One region of the Paenibacillus sp. PastF-3 genome, then DNA from elsewhere that is predicted to be linked to it. Evidence: riboswitches for the same ligand, from Rfam matches in the RefSeq annotation. Region 1 holds a riboswitch; the other holds the start of a gene.
What was found. Region 1 has a riboswitch for FMN ahead of ribD (bifunctional diaminohydroxyphosphoribosylaminopyrimidine deaminase/5-amino-6-(5-phosphoribosylamino)uracil reductase RibD). Riboswitches for the same ligand answer to the same signal wherever they lie in the genome.

Region 1 (7,900 bases):
TACTAATACTGTTCGTTTCAGTGGTCATAATGTTAATGAAATTAGTAAAGATTCTTTTAAAGAAATTATCGTCGGTGTGTCGAGTGGTTCAGGATCAGGTAGCGGGGTTAGAGGCTCCTTGATGATCAAGAAGCTGGATGCAGAGGACAACTTGAAGACGCTGGGAGATGCAACTTTTGCACTCTATCGTCAAAACGGCTCAGACCGGGTATTTATGAATAGCTTAACCACAGATTCCACAGGTACAGCAACATTCAATAAATTATGGTTGGGTAACTACGTATTGATTGAGACGATAGCTCCTATTGGCTATGTACTTGATCCTACAGAGCATCCAGTGTCCGTTCAGTCTTCATCAACGAATCAACTCGTAATTACAAATCAAAAAGCAATTGAGCCTACGCCTACTGCAACACCAGAGTCAACTATAGCTCCAACAGCAACACCGACACCGACCTCATCAGCTTCGTCGGAACCAATGGTTACTCCGTCAACAGATCCGACTGTAGCACCAACTTCAACACCGATATCAGGAATCCCAGGAGGCACGGTGACACCAACATCCACGAGTTCGCTGGTGCCGGGAGTAATCATCAATGATCCGGCAGTACCTGCTGGCCCTGGGAATACGACCAATCTGGAATCCACGACATCAGAAGAAGTGGGAACTCCGGATTTAGTTATTACAGATGAAGATGTTCCGTTAAGAGAAGTCGACATTGTTGATGAGGAAGTACCGAAGGGGCCGGTGAACAACAGCACTTCAAGTGCTCCTCAGCTTCCTAAGACGGGAGAAAGTAGCTCTGCACCGCTTTATATGATTGGTATTGGATTAATAGCCATTGGCTTTATTCTAAACCGTGTGTTTAAACGGAGGGGAAACAGGTAGCAAGTCTTTGTTTAGAGTATGAACAGCGATTGAAATAAAAAAGCATCCGGCAAAAAATTGTCGGGTGCTTTTTTACGTTTGCCCAAAACTCAAAAACATCCCCACAAACATCAATCGATCGCTGGGAAGGAAGTCTCAAATTCAGTTTGTTTGGGTGTGCTTTTGGCAGAAATAGCCCCACCGTGGAGCTCTGTGATGCTCTTAGCAATCGCGAGTCCTAATCCGCTTCCACCAGTCTCTCGGGAACGTGATTTATCGACGCGATAAAATCGCTTAAATAAGTGGGGGAGATCCGTGGCAGGGATCGGGTTGCCGTAATTCTTGCATGTAGCAATCACTCTATCGCCTGTTCTATAAACTGTAATATCTAGAATCTTACCTTCTTTACCGTATCTAACCGCATTGGTAAATAGATTCTCATATAATCGAACTAACTCATCCGCATCACCAAGGATAATCAAAGGGCCCTTATCCGTATGAATACGATAGGTCATATCCGCTTGCTCAAGTACGGGAGCGAATTCCTCGACAAGCTGTTCAAGCAGCTTTCCGAGATCAACAGGCTCAATATTAAGGGGGAGCCCGCTGCTGCTAACTCGTGTATATTCGAATAAATCGTCAATTAGCTTTTTAAGAGTCAGAGATTTCTCATAGGCAATATTCACATAATAACGAAGCTCGACCTCGGTCTTATAACGATCCTTTTCGATATACTCCAGAAATCCGAGTACAGAAGTTAGAGGGGTTCGGAGATCATGTGATACACCTGTAATTAGGTCGTTTTTGGCTTTCGCAGCTGCTCGTTCTTCCTCTATAGCAGATTTTAGCTTGCCAGCCATGAGGTTCATATTTTCGGCGAGTTTACCAAGTTCATCCGTACCTGATACCGGTACCTGAAAAGATAAATTGCCGTCTGCAATAGCTTGAACCCCGCTCGTAATGTTTTGAAGATTACTGGTTGTATTTCTGGATAGTTTAAGGATGAAAAAAATAAATAAAGGAATTCCAATAAGAATCACTACAGGAATAGACCCGATGTTATTGATTACCCAGTGGATGAGTCTAACCCCCCAGAAAGAACGAGAAGGGTTTAGCCATAGCAATAGGGATATACCATAATAGCCGACCAATACGATTGCTGCTGTAAGTGCTAGACTCGTTAGGCTGAAGCCAACGATTTTCCAGGATAGGGTATCGAATCGTTTAAAGTTCAACTAGAAGGACCTCCTTTCTCCAATTTGTAGCCAACGCCCCATACCGTCTTCAAATATTGTGGTTTTCTCGGATTAGCTTCAATTTTTTCTCTGATTTTTCGAATGTGAACCATGAGCGTATTATTGCTTTCGAGAAATTGTTCTTTCCATACTTTAGCGTAAATTTGCTCCATGCTTAGTACTTGTCCCCTGTGACGGGCGAGCAGCTCCAGAATTGCAAATTCTCTCGGAGTAAGTTTTACTGGGTGATCATCCACGCTAACTTCATGCGTAATCGAGTTAATAACCAAGCCATCAATGATGATATCATCCTGTTTGGCACTTAGATCTAACATGTAATTCCGGGTTCTACGCAGCTGAGATTTAATGCGGGCGACAAGCTCCAACGGACTAAAAGGCTTCGTAACATAATCATCCGCACCTACACTGAGTCCCGTGATTTTGTCTAGTTCCTGACCCTTAGCAGATAACATAATAATTGGAAATTTATGTGTTTCGCGAATTTTAATACAAGCCTCGATACCATCCATGTTGGGCATCATGATATCTAGAACCATTAGGTCTATAGTTTCATTCTTGATAATTTCAAGTGCTTCCAGCCCGTCACGGGCAGTGAACAGACGGTATCCCTCGTTCTCCAGATAGATCTGCATGAGTTTAATAATTTCTGCTTCGTCGTCAACCAAAAGTAATGTTGCGTTGTGCATTACTCAGCGTCCTTTCTTGTAAAGCCTCCTTACTACAAGAAGTATACATTTCCGTAAAACATTCAGGCAAATGGCAGATCACGTGCTGAAAGACTAACAACGATCCAAGAGAAACTTAAAGCTAGAATATAGCCGCCTGCATAACAGAGATGCGGATGCAAAAAAGTACTGATAGCTTGGGAAAGCTGTCGGTACAGCCCCAATTACCCAAATACTCGAAGCACCATTCTAGGTTGTTATTTCCTTTAGCTTGCTCCCATCGAAGAGCCTCAATCCATGTTTTAATCTGTGCAGAAAGAACGAGCTGGGGCTTGGAATGCTTTTTTTAAAAGTTGAAAAAGTTTCCATGTTAGGAATCTTCCTTTTTGTAGTTCGTAATCCTTATTTAACATGAGATTTCTTAACAACGGTGGCAGGCAAAAGTAAAGGTAAACTTAATAGTTTCTTAACAAGTCTTAAGATTTGGGAAGCGGCTATGCTATAATAATTTCAAATTCAATAGGTTGGAGGAGAATTGGAAGATGTGGAAAGAGTTTAAAGCTTTTGCCCTGAAAGGAAATGTACTAGATTTAGCCATTGCTGTCGTTATCGGAGCAGCTTTTGGTAAGATTGTGACCTCATTAGTATCTGACATCATTACGCCAATTGTTGGCTTGATAACAGGTGGTATAGATCTGAAGGATCGGGCTCTAAGTGTTATGGTTATGCATAATGAACTGATTATTCCTTATGGGCAATTTTTGCAGGCGGTCGTTGATTTCTTTATTATTTCCTTCTCAATCTTTATGGTGATTAAACTGGCTAATAAATTCCAGCGCAAAGAAGCCGTTAAAGTTGAAGTGGTGGAGACGCCAGCACCCGCAGAAGATATCGTGTTGCTAACGGAAATTCGTGATCTATTGAAACAACAAGAACGTGGTTTGTAATTGAAAAGGAAAAGAAGCGCCTGGAGATAAAGTCCTGGCGCTTCTTTGTTTTCTTCTTTTTATGAAATTATGGAATGGATTATAACTGTACCTCCGTTGGCTTTCTATAGCCCAATAAAAGGGATGGATGTGTAAGAGAGAGACGAATTCTTATAAAAGTTTGTTAATATAAAACCATATCGTTTCTTCTTGTAATCACCATACCTCTCAGAATCAAGTTACAAATTTTAAGTAAATATATAAAACGCACTTGCATTTCGAAGGTGTAAGTGATAATTTTGTTAGTAAGGAAAACTTGAACCTCAATTAAATAAAGGATCAATCCTTCAGGGCAGGGTGTAATTCCCTACCGGCGGTGATGTTGTTGTAGAGTGCTTATTTCTTAAGTTTATCTACCACACTTAGTCCGCTACCCGGCTCGCGTTGTTGACGCGAACGGTGGACCCGGTGAAATTCCGGGACCGACAGTATAGTCTGGATGGAAGAAGGAGAGGTTAACCGCTTGTCTGTTTTAGACAGGTGGACTGCAGTGTTTTCATTTATTATGTGCGATATTTCACAATTACCGTCGTTTGACGGTTATTTACGCACACTTTTATTTGGACTGCCGCTAAACTCTCGCATAACCCATCTTTACTCCTCCTGGAGAATGAGATGGGTTTTTCTGTTTTTATGCATCAGATAGACAGTAAGTGGATAGGAGGAACGAGATGGACAACATGAATGACGAGTTTTATATGTCGCTAGCGCTGGATATGGCAGAACGGGCCCAAGGACAGACCGGAATTAACCCAGTTGTTGGCTGCGTGGTTGTAAAAAATGGAGCGATGATTGGGCTTGGAACTCATTTGCAGCGCGGAACGGGTCATGCTGAGGTGCATGCCTTGAACATGGCGGCTGGTCAAGCTCAAGGCAGCACTGCCTATGTAACACTCGAACCGTGTAGCCACTATGGTAAGACCCCGCCCTGCAGCCAAAGGCTGATCGACGAGGGAGTAGCCAGAGTGGTAGTCGCTTGTGAAGACCCTAACCCTCAGGTGGCGGGTCGTGGGGTTCAAATGCTGCGTGAAGCTGGTATTGAAGTAGAGGTAGGGTTGCTGCGTGATCGTGCGTTGCGGCTGAATGAGCGGTTTATCAAATATATTTTGACAAAACAGCCGTTTGTTACACTCAAGAGTGCCAGTACGCTGGATGGTAACCTAGCTACCAAATCTGGTGACAGTAAATGGATTTCGAATGGAGAAGCGCGGGAGATCGTACATACACTGCGGCATCGGCATCAGGGAATTATGGTCGGTGTGAACACAGTCATTGCAGATAATCCTTCACTGACCACAAGAACGGAAGTGCCGGGCATTAGCCCGATACGGATTGTAATTGATTCTGGACTACGTATTCCATTGGATTCAGCAGTTGTAAGTGACGGTCTAGCGCCTACTATCATCGTGACAACTGAAGCTGCAGATGCTGAAAAGAAAGCAGCGCTTCTTCAAGCAGGTGTGCAAATCATTGTTAGCGGAGCAGGACCACGCGTGGATTTGAAGGCTGCTATGGTAACGCTCGGTGAAATGGAAATCGGATCGATTTTACTTGAAGGCGGAGGTACGTTAAATGGAGCGATGCTGGAGAGTGGGCTAGTTGATCGAGTGATTCTCTTTTTCGCTCCAAAGATTGTTGGCGGTGGTGCTGAAGCGAAAGGGACGTTTGTATTTCCAGGTGTAGAGTTAATGAAGGATGCGATTTCTCTGGAGGGATTGGAAGTAAAAGTGCTCGGAGATAATGTATGTATCAGCGGTACTCCGGTACGCTAAAGTGAATGGTTACAAAACTTAATCGTGTGCTTCCAGAGCAATTTTTGTTCGGAGAGATAGCGGAGAAGTGTTACTCACATAAAACTCCTAGGAGGGAAAGCATGTTCACTGGATTAGTCGAAGAAGTTGGCACTCTGAGAAGTGTCTCCGCCGGTGGAGAAATGATGGTGCTGAACATTGCCGCTTCCGTCATCATGGATGATTTGAAGATTGGTGATAGCGTATCGGTTAATGGCGTCTGTCTTACAGCGACAACTTTAGGCGAGAACTATTTTACTGTGGATGTCATGCCTCAGACCTATCGAAACAGTAATCTGAAGGAGCTACGTCCTGGCAGTAGGATGAATCTGGAGCGAGCAATGGCTGCCGGTGGTCGGTTTGGAGGTCATATTGTTCAGGGACATGTAGATGGCACTGCTGTCATCAAAAGCGTAAAGCGTGATCAGAATGCAGTAGTCTATGAGATTGCGCCGGATCGCAAATCGCTGTTTAAATATATCATCCCTAAAGGGTCGATCACGATTGATGGCATTAGCTTAACAGTAGTAAAGACGACGGCTTCATCGTTTACTGTATCCATTATTCCGCATACGCTAGGGGAAACTGTGCTAACTTATAAGCGGGCAGGGGATAGTGTAAATATTGAGTGTGATGTCCTGGGCAAATATGTAGATCATCTTCTGCATTATGGCTCTGCTGCACAGGATGAAGAAAATGATAGCAGCTCCGGGATTAGTCGTGATTTCTTGGCGGCAAACGGATTTGTATAAATAATGAGTAAGCTTACGAAGATGGAAATAACCCTTCGTAAAGCTATTAGGAGGATAGGATCATGAGCGAACAATCGAAGAAGGATAGTGTCTTGGATCCGATTGAAGAAGCGATATATGATTTAATGCGCGGCAAAGTCATCATCGTCGTGGATGATGAAGATCGTGAGAATGAAGGGGATTTTATAGCTCTTGCTGAACGGGCGACACCAGAAGTCATCAATTTTATGATCACTGAGGGACGTGGTTTGGTCTGTATGCCAATTACCGCTGAACGTGCGGAAGAGCTTGAACTACAGGCTATGGTCAGTCACAATACAGATAATCACGGCACAGCCTTTACTGTATCCGTTGACCATATAGATACAACTACTGGTATATCAGCGGGGGAAAGATCCTTGACTGTAAAGGCCATGATTGACCCTAAAGCGAAGCCGTCTGATTTCCGTAGACCTGGCCATATGTTCCCGCTGATTGCGAAAAAAGGCGGCGTACTGCGCCGTTCCGGACATACAGAGGCTGCTGTTGATTTAGCCCGTATGTGTGGTGCATATCCGGCCAGTGTGATTTGTGAAATCATCAAGGAAGATGGCACGATGGCCCGGTTGCCTGATCTGGTTGAAATTGCGAAGAAGCATGATCTGAAGTTGATCAGTATCAAGGATCTCATTCACTATCGTAATGAAAAGGAACAGCTCGTGAATCGTGAGGTATCCGTGCGTCTGCCTACCGATTTCGGTGAGTTTCAGACCATTGCGTATACGAATGAAGTGGATGATAAAGAACATGTAGCTTTGGTGAAGGGCGATATTTCTGGTGATGAGCCCGTATTAGTACGAGTACATTCCGAATGCTTGACGGGTGACGTATTCCACTCCCATCGCTGCGATTGTGGTCCCCAGTTTGAAGCAGCGCTTCGACAGATCGAAGCTGCTGGTAGAGGCGTATTGCTCTATATGCGCCAAGAAGGCAGAGGCATCGGTCTTATTAATAAGCTTAAAGCTTATAAGCTTCAAGAAGAAGGACTCGATACTGTAGATGCCAATCTAAAGCTTGGTTTTCCAGCAGATTTACGTGATTACGGGATCGGTGCACAGATTCTGAAGGATTTAGGGATAAGCCAAATTCGTCTCTTAACCAACAACCCGCGTAAGATCAAAGGGCTGGAGGGCTATGGACTGGAAGTTGTTGAGCGTGTGCCAATACAAATGCCGGAAAATAAAGATAACACCAATTATCTCCATACAAAGCAGGCGAAGCTTGGACATTTGCTGTCTTTTGACGACATTGAACAAAATGAGGATTCCAAAGTATAATCACACACAATAAAAAACGAAGGGTAGATGAATGATATGCCGAAATATTTAGAAGGACATTTAGTTTCCGAAGGATTAAAATACGGAGTTGTAGTAGGACGTTTTAATGAATTTATTACCAGTAAGCTATTATCCGGTGCACTAGATGCCTTTAAGCGCCATGGTGTTGGTGATGATGAGGTGGATGTAGCTTGGGTTCCAGGTGTGTTTGAAATTCCGTTGATCGCTCAAAAAATGGCGGAAAGCGGTAAATACGACGCTGTAATC
Region 2 (7,900 bases), on a different contig from region 1:
GATCTTTGATGAGGAGATGCGAGTTACTCAAGATCCCGATTCAGAGAAACGCAAGAGAATTGTCTCTATTCTGGTTTGAGAAGTCTGAGGGGATGAACGGGGATGAAAATTCAAGGATTTAATCATGTGACGGTAAATGTGAGTGATTTATCACGTTCATTGAATTTCTATACGGGTATTTTGGGTCTTCAGCTAATTCACAAAGGGAATACAGATGCTTATCTGGAATGGGGGAGCGCATGGATTTGCCTCATTGAAAAGCCAAAATACATTGAATTAATGAGCAATGTAATTGGGATAGACCACATTGCTTTTAGTATAGCGGAAGAACATTTCGAGGAGGCAGTACAGGTACTCCGTACCCACGAAGTACGAATCATTAGAGGACCTGTTAAAAGGGGAGTAGGCAGGACAGTCAACTTTCTCGATCCAGATGGGATTCAGTTAGAGCTGCACACTTCTAATCTAAGAGAACGAATGAGTGTTTGGAATAACAAACATGAATAAATAGAAAGAGGAGCTTCAAAGCCAATTGGTGGCTTTGAAGCTCCTCTTTTTTCTATCGACCTAAATATTCCTTTATCCCTAGAACTACTGCTTCGGCTATCCTATTCTGTACATCCACGGTGAAGAGTAATCCTTCGTCCTTGGTATTACTTAAGTAACCACATTCTAATAAAATGGCTGGCATTTTAGTTTCTCTTGTTACATGATAATTCGCTTGACGAACCCCTCGATCCTGAAGACCTGTAGCAACAGTAAGATATTTATGAACGGTTTGCGCGAATAATAAACTATCTTTACGTGTGTAATAGGTCTCAGTACCACTAGGATTGCTCTTACTGCCCACTGGGATACTATTGGCATGAACAGAGATGAACAAATCTGCTTTTACCTTATTGGCGAGGTTGGATCTGTCCTGTAGGGTCGGGTATGTATCATCACTTCGAGTGAGCACAACCTCAATATTTGGCTCTTTCTTTAGTAGTTCTGCAATTTTCAGTGCTGTTGGCAAGGTGAAATCCTTCTCTTTTCGGTTACTTCCGGTGCCAGGATCTTTCCCACCATGTCCTGCATCAATGACGATTATCTTCTTGTCTGTGTTGCCGGTTGAAGGTGGAGGCGTTGTAACCGGTACTTCTGGTACAGTGGTTGCAGGAGGCGTGGTGCTTGTCCCATTTAGATCCACTATAATAAGTCCATCGTTAGCATTTGTTACACTGTAGTTATTCGCGCTGTTCAGATCAATCACGATCCGGATCGTAGAGGGAGAACTACTGAATAATGAATAACGAATGGTTGAGACGTTAGGATATTCGGTAATCGTCAACTGCCCGCTTTGGTTTTTTCCGACAGAAAGGTTCTGATGAAAGCTGTCGCCAAAGCTGGTATTCGGTAAATCTACGACAATTCGGTCTTTATCTGTCATTGTGAATACATTAGGTGTTACACTACCGTTCACCGCAACGATTAGTTTATTATCAACGAAGCTAAGATTTGTGACTGCAGCTGAGGAATTTCCGTCGGTTGCTGTGTTACCGTTGGATCCATTATCAGAGGGTGCGGTTACAGAAGTGTCTGGAACTGTAATTTCTGGATCGCTTCCGCCAATCTCTGGCACTGGAGAAGTTAAGTAGACCGTTTTGGTCACATTATCCCAACCTACAGTAGTTCCTGTCTGTTCACCAACAAATCTTAAAGGAACGAGGGTCGTGTTGCCACTTAGAAAAGGAGGGTTGTCCAGTTTTACCTGTTTCCCCGAAGCCTCTGCCATCGCATTATTCACGATAAGCTTTAATGTCGTTCCCTTTTGCTCAATGGTTGCAGTCTTGGTCACATTATCCCATTTCACGGTATAACCAAGCTGCTCCGTAACGAGGCGAAGTGGAACCATCACGCTTCCATTTACAATTTGAACTTGTGCTTCTTTAGAAATCTTAAGATCATTGCCGTCTAGATTGATGTGTGTCTCTGCAGAGCCGGCATAACCAGTTCCTGGATGAACCAGCACCAACAAAAGCAGCAGTAACGCCAAAAAACCAAACTTCTTCATCTGCAATCCCTACCATCCCCGTTTCTTGGTTTCTAGCAATTCTTACTTTTTCTTCCTTTGATGCAGTTTCAGCGTATATAATTCTTAAACGACAATAGTTTCCAAAAGTTGCGCTCTTTTAGAGTGAAAAAGGAAAAATTTCGGTAGAAAAAGCGAAAAGAGAGCTTTCCCAAACATTTGGGTTAGCTCTCTTTCCCTAACAATATTTTATTTCAAAGAAGTATAACCCGTTTTTTCTACCAATTCCTGACCCTGAGCAGATTGCATCCAATCTAGAAAGGGCTGAATATTGGGGTTGTCACTTCCGGCAGTCACAGCATAAAATTCTGTAGCCAAAGGGTACTGTCCACTACGAATACTTTCTTTGTCGGGCTTAACACCATCTATGGCGAGTAGTGCAATTTCCCCGCTTTGATTCATTTCTGAGGCGTAGAATAAGAAGCTGTACCCGAGTGCATTTTTATAATTGCGATAGCTGGATGTTTGTTTAATGATTCCGCTCATAATATCTGCGACGTCTTCCTTAGGTGGTGTCATGAGTATGGTATCTCCCATAAACTTTTGCAGCATCGTCTGGCTCCCACTATCCTCTGGCCGTTGAAAAGCGCGAATACGGTTATTAGCTCCGCCTACATCTTTCCAATTGGTGATCTTGCCTGCGTAGATATCTTTAAGCTGGGCGGTAGAAAGTCCAGTCACTTCGTTTCGTTTATTCACAAAAAATACGAAAGCCTCGCGCCCAATAGGTGTGAGCTTCAGCTCGACGCCTTTTCGCTTCGCATGTTTTTGCTGAGCAAGAGAAGGAGCAGCCACAAAAATAATATCGGTTTCACCTTCAATTAGTCTTTTGTAAGCTTCCGGTGTGCTGCTGCAAATTACTTGGCCGATTTGAAAATCATATGGTTTATAATTGCCCGCAGGATAAGCAGATTGCACGAAAGCTGAATACAGTGGGTAAAGTGCGGTTGCACCATCCAGCTTGGGTGGATTGCTATCGATACTATAGGCAGAAGGTTTGTCTAATTTCACTGCTTTCGTATTCTCAGCAAAGGGTTCATATTGTACGAGATTGACCTCCCGATCATCGACCGTGGCAATGCTGTTAGTATATGCTTGCTTGATCTCATATCCTGCGGTTACGAGCACACTAAGTCCGAGGATGGATAGCAATATTATATTGCTTGTTTTTCGGGACAACAAATCAAATATAAGGAGTACAACGTAAATGGCTATTACCACAGATAAAATCGCCACAAGAGGAGTATAAAAGATAAGCCCCCCGAAAAGCGCAGTAATTATCGAACCTATGAATCCTAAAAAAGCTATGACTCCGACCGCAAAAAAGGAGAACAATAGCTTCGTCCAGAATGACTCCTTCATCCAAAATGATTTCTTCATAACAACCTCCTTAGAAAAATTCCTAAACTATGGAAAAATAAACATAATTTCATTATACAGATTTTTGTGGATGAGACAGTAGAACAATAACGAAAAAAATATGTAATAAAAAGCTGTAATACATGAAAATTTTATGTATATTTTCATAAAGTACTGGACGAATGGCAAGAAGAGGTTTATTCTGAGATTGTGAAAAAAACAACGGAATACAAGATTCTCGGGGTAGGGTGAAATTCCCAACCGGCGGTAATGTTCAAAGCGAACTAAGCCCGCGACTCACTTGTTCTGCTTGCAGAGAAGTGACTGATCTGGTGTGAATCCAGAGCCGACGGTAAAGTCCGGATGGGAGAGGATCATAAGATGAAGGCGCTAGGAGTCTATCCTGTACGTCTTTATTGATAATGCCCCCGAGTCGACCTTTTATGGTGATTCGGGGGTTTTTGGTCTCTTATCGAGGGTTTGTATCGACAAGGAGAATGGGATTATGAGTAATGTAACAGCTTCAACATCAGCTAATAAGGTAAGCAGCACGTCGCCGTTACGCAGTGGTTTTTGGCTCGTTGTGTTCGGTGCAGCACTATGGGGCGTGGATCCGCTCTTTCGTATTATCCTCTTAAAATCCTTGACCTCATCGCAAATTGTTCTTTTGGAGCATGTGGTGCTTTTCTTGGCTGCTTCCCCTGTTCTTTGGCGTCACCGGGCGGAGCTAAAAGGTATTGGATTCCGCCAGATTGGAGCTTTGCTAATTGTTTCCTGGGGAGGTTCTGCCGGGGCAACAATTCTATTTACGATGGCACTCTCCAGTGGGGATTTAAATGCTGTGCTGTTGCTGCAAAAGCTTCAGCCGATATTCGCTATCGGTCTTGCAGCCTTAATTCTTAAAGAACGTCTGCCTAAAAATTTCGGGATCCTCATTACTGTGGCTCTGGTAGGAACCTACCTGCTGACCTTTGGCTGGAGTATTCCATTCGGACATGTGAACAACTTTATCGGTGTTAGCAGTCTGATGGCCTTAGGAGCGGCCGCATTATGGGGTGGCTCGACAGTAATGGGACGTTATCTGCTTGGGTCTATGAAATATGAGACAGTGACTTCCCTAAGATTTATAATGGCGCTGCCGCTGCTTTTCGTAATCACCACATTAGAAGGGGCTCCTTGGCAGATTAATGGTGGATTTGGTGCATCTGCTGCCATAGCCATTAATTTGTTGCTGCAGGCTTTGCTGCCAGGACTGCTCAGTATGCTAATGTATTACAAAGGACTCAGCACTACCAAAGCTTCCTTCGCTACATTGGCTGAACTAAGCTTTCCTATGACGGGAGTAATCATTAACTGGATCGTATTCCAGCAGCTCGTCACCCTACCGCAAATTATCGGGTTCGCGTTGATCTGGACTGCTTTATTCTTTATATCGAGTCAACAATCTAAAGCACAAACGCTCTGAACAGACTCTGATTGTATAGATTGAACTAAATAAAGTATAAAGGGATGACTGAATGCCTAGAGGCTTTCGGATCATCCCTTTTTGTATGTCTCAACAATACATTAGACTGCAAAAACTGCAGAAATGTTTCGTACGTAGCATATAGCGTAATAATTTAAGCCTTTACAATAGAGAGGACGATAACAGTGCTTGAACAAGCTATCACCTGTCTACCTCATTGTGCGGGGAGAAATTATCTATGCGTTAATGAAGATTATTTGTACAATAGAGGCTATGACATTTGAGTCGGAGTGTGAAGGAAAGTGTATAGATATAATTTATTTACCAAAATCGTAAGTATCATGGTCATCATGCTGATTCCTATTACGATCCTCTATTTCTATTCCAATAAGACGACCACGGATGTGCTACGTACGGAGTTAAATACTTCGAACAGCAATCAGCTCAGTTTTTTTCAGAATCAAGTCGAGAGTAATATGGAGCTGTTGTCCTCCTGGCCGATCCTGCTCATTCATGATCCTGATATTTTGAGCTTAAAGGATACTTATTTAAAGGGGACACATTTGAACCTGGATGCAATAAATTTGATTAAGCGGATTCAGACCAAAATCAGTATTCAGGAAAGCTCCTCCAACTGGAAGAGTAAGTTGTATCTATATTCACCGTCGATCCACCGAATGGTGTCAGAGAATGATGCTTTACCATATTCGGATGAGGATTTGAAGCGGGAAGTAAAGTCAGGCTGGCATGTAGAAAAGATCATTGAGCAGGATGGCGACCATTTTGTGTTCTCTTGGTTTTCTTTTACCCCCTTCATGTCAGAGTTCACTCCTGAAAAGGCCAATACGATTATGAAGGTGGAGTTTGACAGCCGAAACATTGAAGATATGCTGGATAAATTTAAAAGTGATGGCAGGAGAGATCCTTTTTATTATAAACAGGGTACTGGACTTATCTTTAACCGTAGTGCTGACAAGCTGCTAGCTAATGAATTGGTAAATAGGCTGGAGCAAGAGCAGTTGAAGCAAAGCGAAAATCGTACAGTGAACATTAATGGTGAGTCCTACAGTGTAAACATAGTCTTTTCGGATAAAATGGGCTGGTATTTGATCGACTATATGCCGCTGTCAGAAATACTGCATCCAATCCAAACCTCCAATCGCTTATTTTATTTTGCTATTGGTGCATTGTTATTAATGAGCTGTCTGGTAGCCTATCTACTATATGTGCAGGTGCAGGTGCCCGTTAGATTATTGGTTGGAGGCTTCCAGAGGTTGAAGCAAGGAGACTACTCTGCGCGGGTGGAGATCAAAGGTAAAAATGAGTTCAGCTTCCTGTCCGGAAGGTTTAATAGCATGGTGGAACAGATTCAGAAGCTGATCGAGAATGTGTTAATGGAAAAAATCCATGTTAGGGAAGCCAGATTAAAGCAGCTTCAATCTCAGATCAATCCGCATTTCTTCTATAATTGCTTCTCCTTTATTACGAGTATGGCGAAGCTCGATAATATGGGTGCTGTCGTCGGTATGTCGCATAATTTATCCCGGTATTACAGATATACGACCCGCCAAGAACGCGATCTTGTCGCTTTATCTGAAGAAACGGAATTTGTGACTCACTATCTGGAGATCCAAAAAATGAGGATGAGCAGACTTCAATATGAAGTTCTTATCCCACCGCAAATGCGGAAACGGGATCTTCCTCCGTTGGTTCTTCAGCCTTTGGTCGAGAATGCGGTTATCCATGGAATTGAGCCTGTCTCTAAAGAGGGGCTGGTGCGAATTACGGGCACATGCAACGGAAGAGTTATGACATTAACGGTTGAGGATGACGGAAAAGGCATGACCCCGGAGGAAATTATCGTATTGGAAAATAAGCTAGGCAAAGCGATGGATGAAGAAATGGGCTGCGGGCTTTGGAATGTGCATCAGAGAATGCGGCTGCGTTTTGGTGAGGATGCAGGATTGACGATTGCACCATCATCACTTGGAGGACTACAGGTTAAACTTCAGTGGTTGCTACCGCTAACTGACAATAATATGGATGACATCTAGGAGGGAATATGTTGATAGAGATATTGTTAGTCGATGATGAGCCTTATGTAACAGAAAGTCTGGCCCGCACGATTCCGTGGGACGAGATTGGCGTAAAGCAAGTGCATCAGGCGGCATCAGGTGCTGAGGCTCTGGAAATATTGGAACAGCAGGATATAGATATTATGGTTACTGATATTTCTATGCCGGGAATGTCCGGGTTACAATTAATTGAAACAGTGAGTGAGAAATGGCCGGATATCCGTTCGATCCTACTGACAGGTTATTCTGATTTTCAGTATGCTAAGAAGGCGATTCAGCTGCAGGCCTTTGATTATATTTTGAAGCCGGTAAGTGATGAAGAATTTATCAATAGTATCTCCGGAGCGATTGAGTCGCTAAAAGATGAATGGGAGGCACATGATAAATACCATTTGCTACTCTATAATCGGAAAGCCGATTACAGTGTTTTACGGGCCAACTTGATGCATGAATTACTACTTGGTAGAGTACTGTCTGAGCGGACACTTGCTTTAAAGCTAAAGGAATATGAAATCTCTTTCGAATCAGATGTGGAAGCGGCGATGTTATTGATTCAGCTGGGTAAACATTATGCCGCGATGGATCATCATTCGGTTTCCCTAATGGAATATGCCATCGGCAATATTGCCGAGGAGCTCTTTAAAGAGCAGTTCCATGTCTGGTTTTGCAAAGCACCCCATGATTGTTTAATTTTGCTTGTCGAGCTGAAGCCAGTCATCCAGCGGGAGTTAGAGAAGTCGAATAATTACGATGCTGCGAGACAACAAATCCTTAAGTCAGCGATCGCTAACTTCAGAATTAGTGTGAGTAACTACCTGAAGGGTGAGATATCGCTTATCGTTACGGAGTGGTTTGCTTTTCCCGAAGGGATGACGGCTGCCTATCGAAGTGGCTTAAGTTCAATGTTTTTGACAACACATAATGAAACAG

Region 2: another riboswitch for FMN. It lies ahead of M2444_RS07295 (DMT family transporter); the one in region 1 lies ahead of ribD (bifunctional diaminohydroxyphosphoribosylaminopyrimidine deaminase/5-amino-6-(5-phosphoribosylamino)uracil reductase RibD).

What each region holds. Positions count from the first base shown of each region.
Region 1 is NZ_JARXWM010000002.1:687,767-695,666, reverse strand. Features, by position in the region: gene M2444_RS07220 (collagen binding domain-containing protein) at 1-889, shown strand, start outside; gene M2444_RS07215 (sensor histidine kinase) at 1,000-2,103, opposite strand; gene M2444_RS07210 (response regulator transcription factor) at 2,100-2,810, opposite strand; gene mscL (large-conductance mechanosensitive channel protein MscL) at 3,332-3,736, shown strand; FMN riboswitch at 4,055-4,230, shown strand; gene ribD (bifunctional diaminohydroxyphosphoribosylaminopyrimidine deaminase/5-amino-6-(5-phosphoribosylamino)uracil reductase RibD) at 4,447-5,547, shown strand; gene ribE (riboflavin synthase) at 5,649-6,317, shown strand; gene M2444_RS07190 (bifunctional 3,4-dihydroxy-2-butanone-4-phosphate synthase/GTP cyclohydrolase II) at 6,380-7,633, shown strand; gene ribH (6,7-dimethyl-8-ribityllumazine synthase) at 7,670-7,900, shown strand, end outside.
Region 2 is NZ_JARXWM010000003.1:8,667-16,566, reverse strand. Features, by position in the region: gene M2444_RS07315 (carboxylesterase/lipase family protein) at 1-79, shown strand, start outside; gene M2444_RS07310 (VOC family protein) at 103-507, shown strand; gene M2444_RS07305 (N-acetylmuramoyl-L-alanine amidase family protein) at 560-2,053, opposite strand; gene M2444_RS07300 (substrate-binding domain-containing protein) at 2,261-3,451, opposite strand; FMN riboswitch at 3,661-3,809, shown strand; gene M2444_RS07295 (DMT family transporter) at 3,936-4,895, shown strand; gene M2444_RS07290 (sensor histidine kinase) at 5,198-6,949, shown strand; gene M2444_RS07285 (response regulator transcription factor) at 6,961-7,900, shown strand, end outside.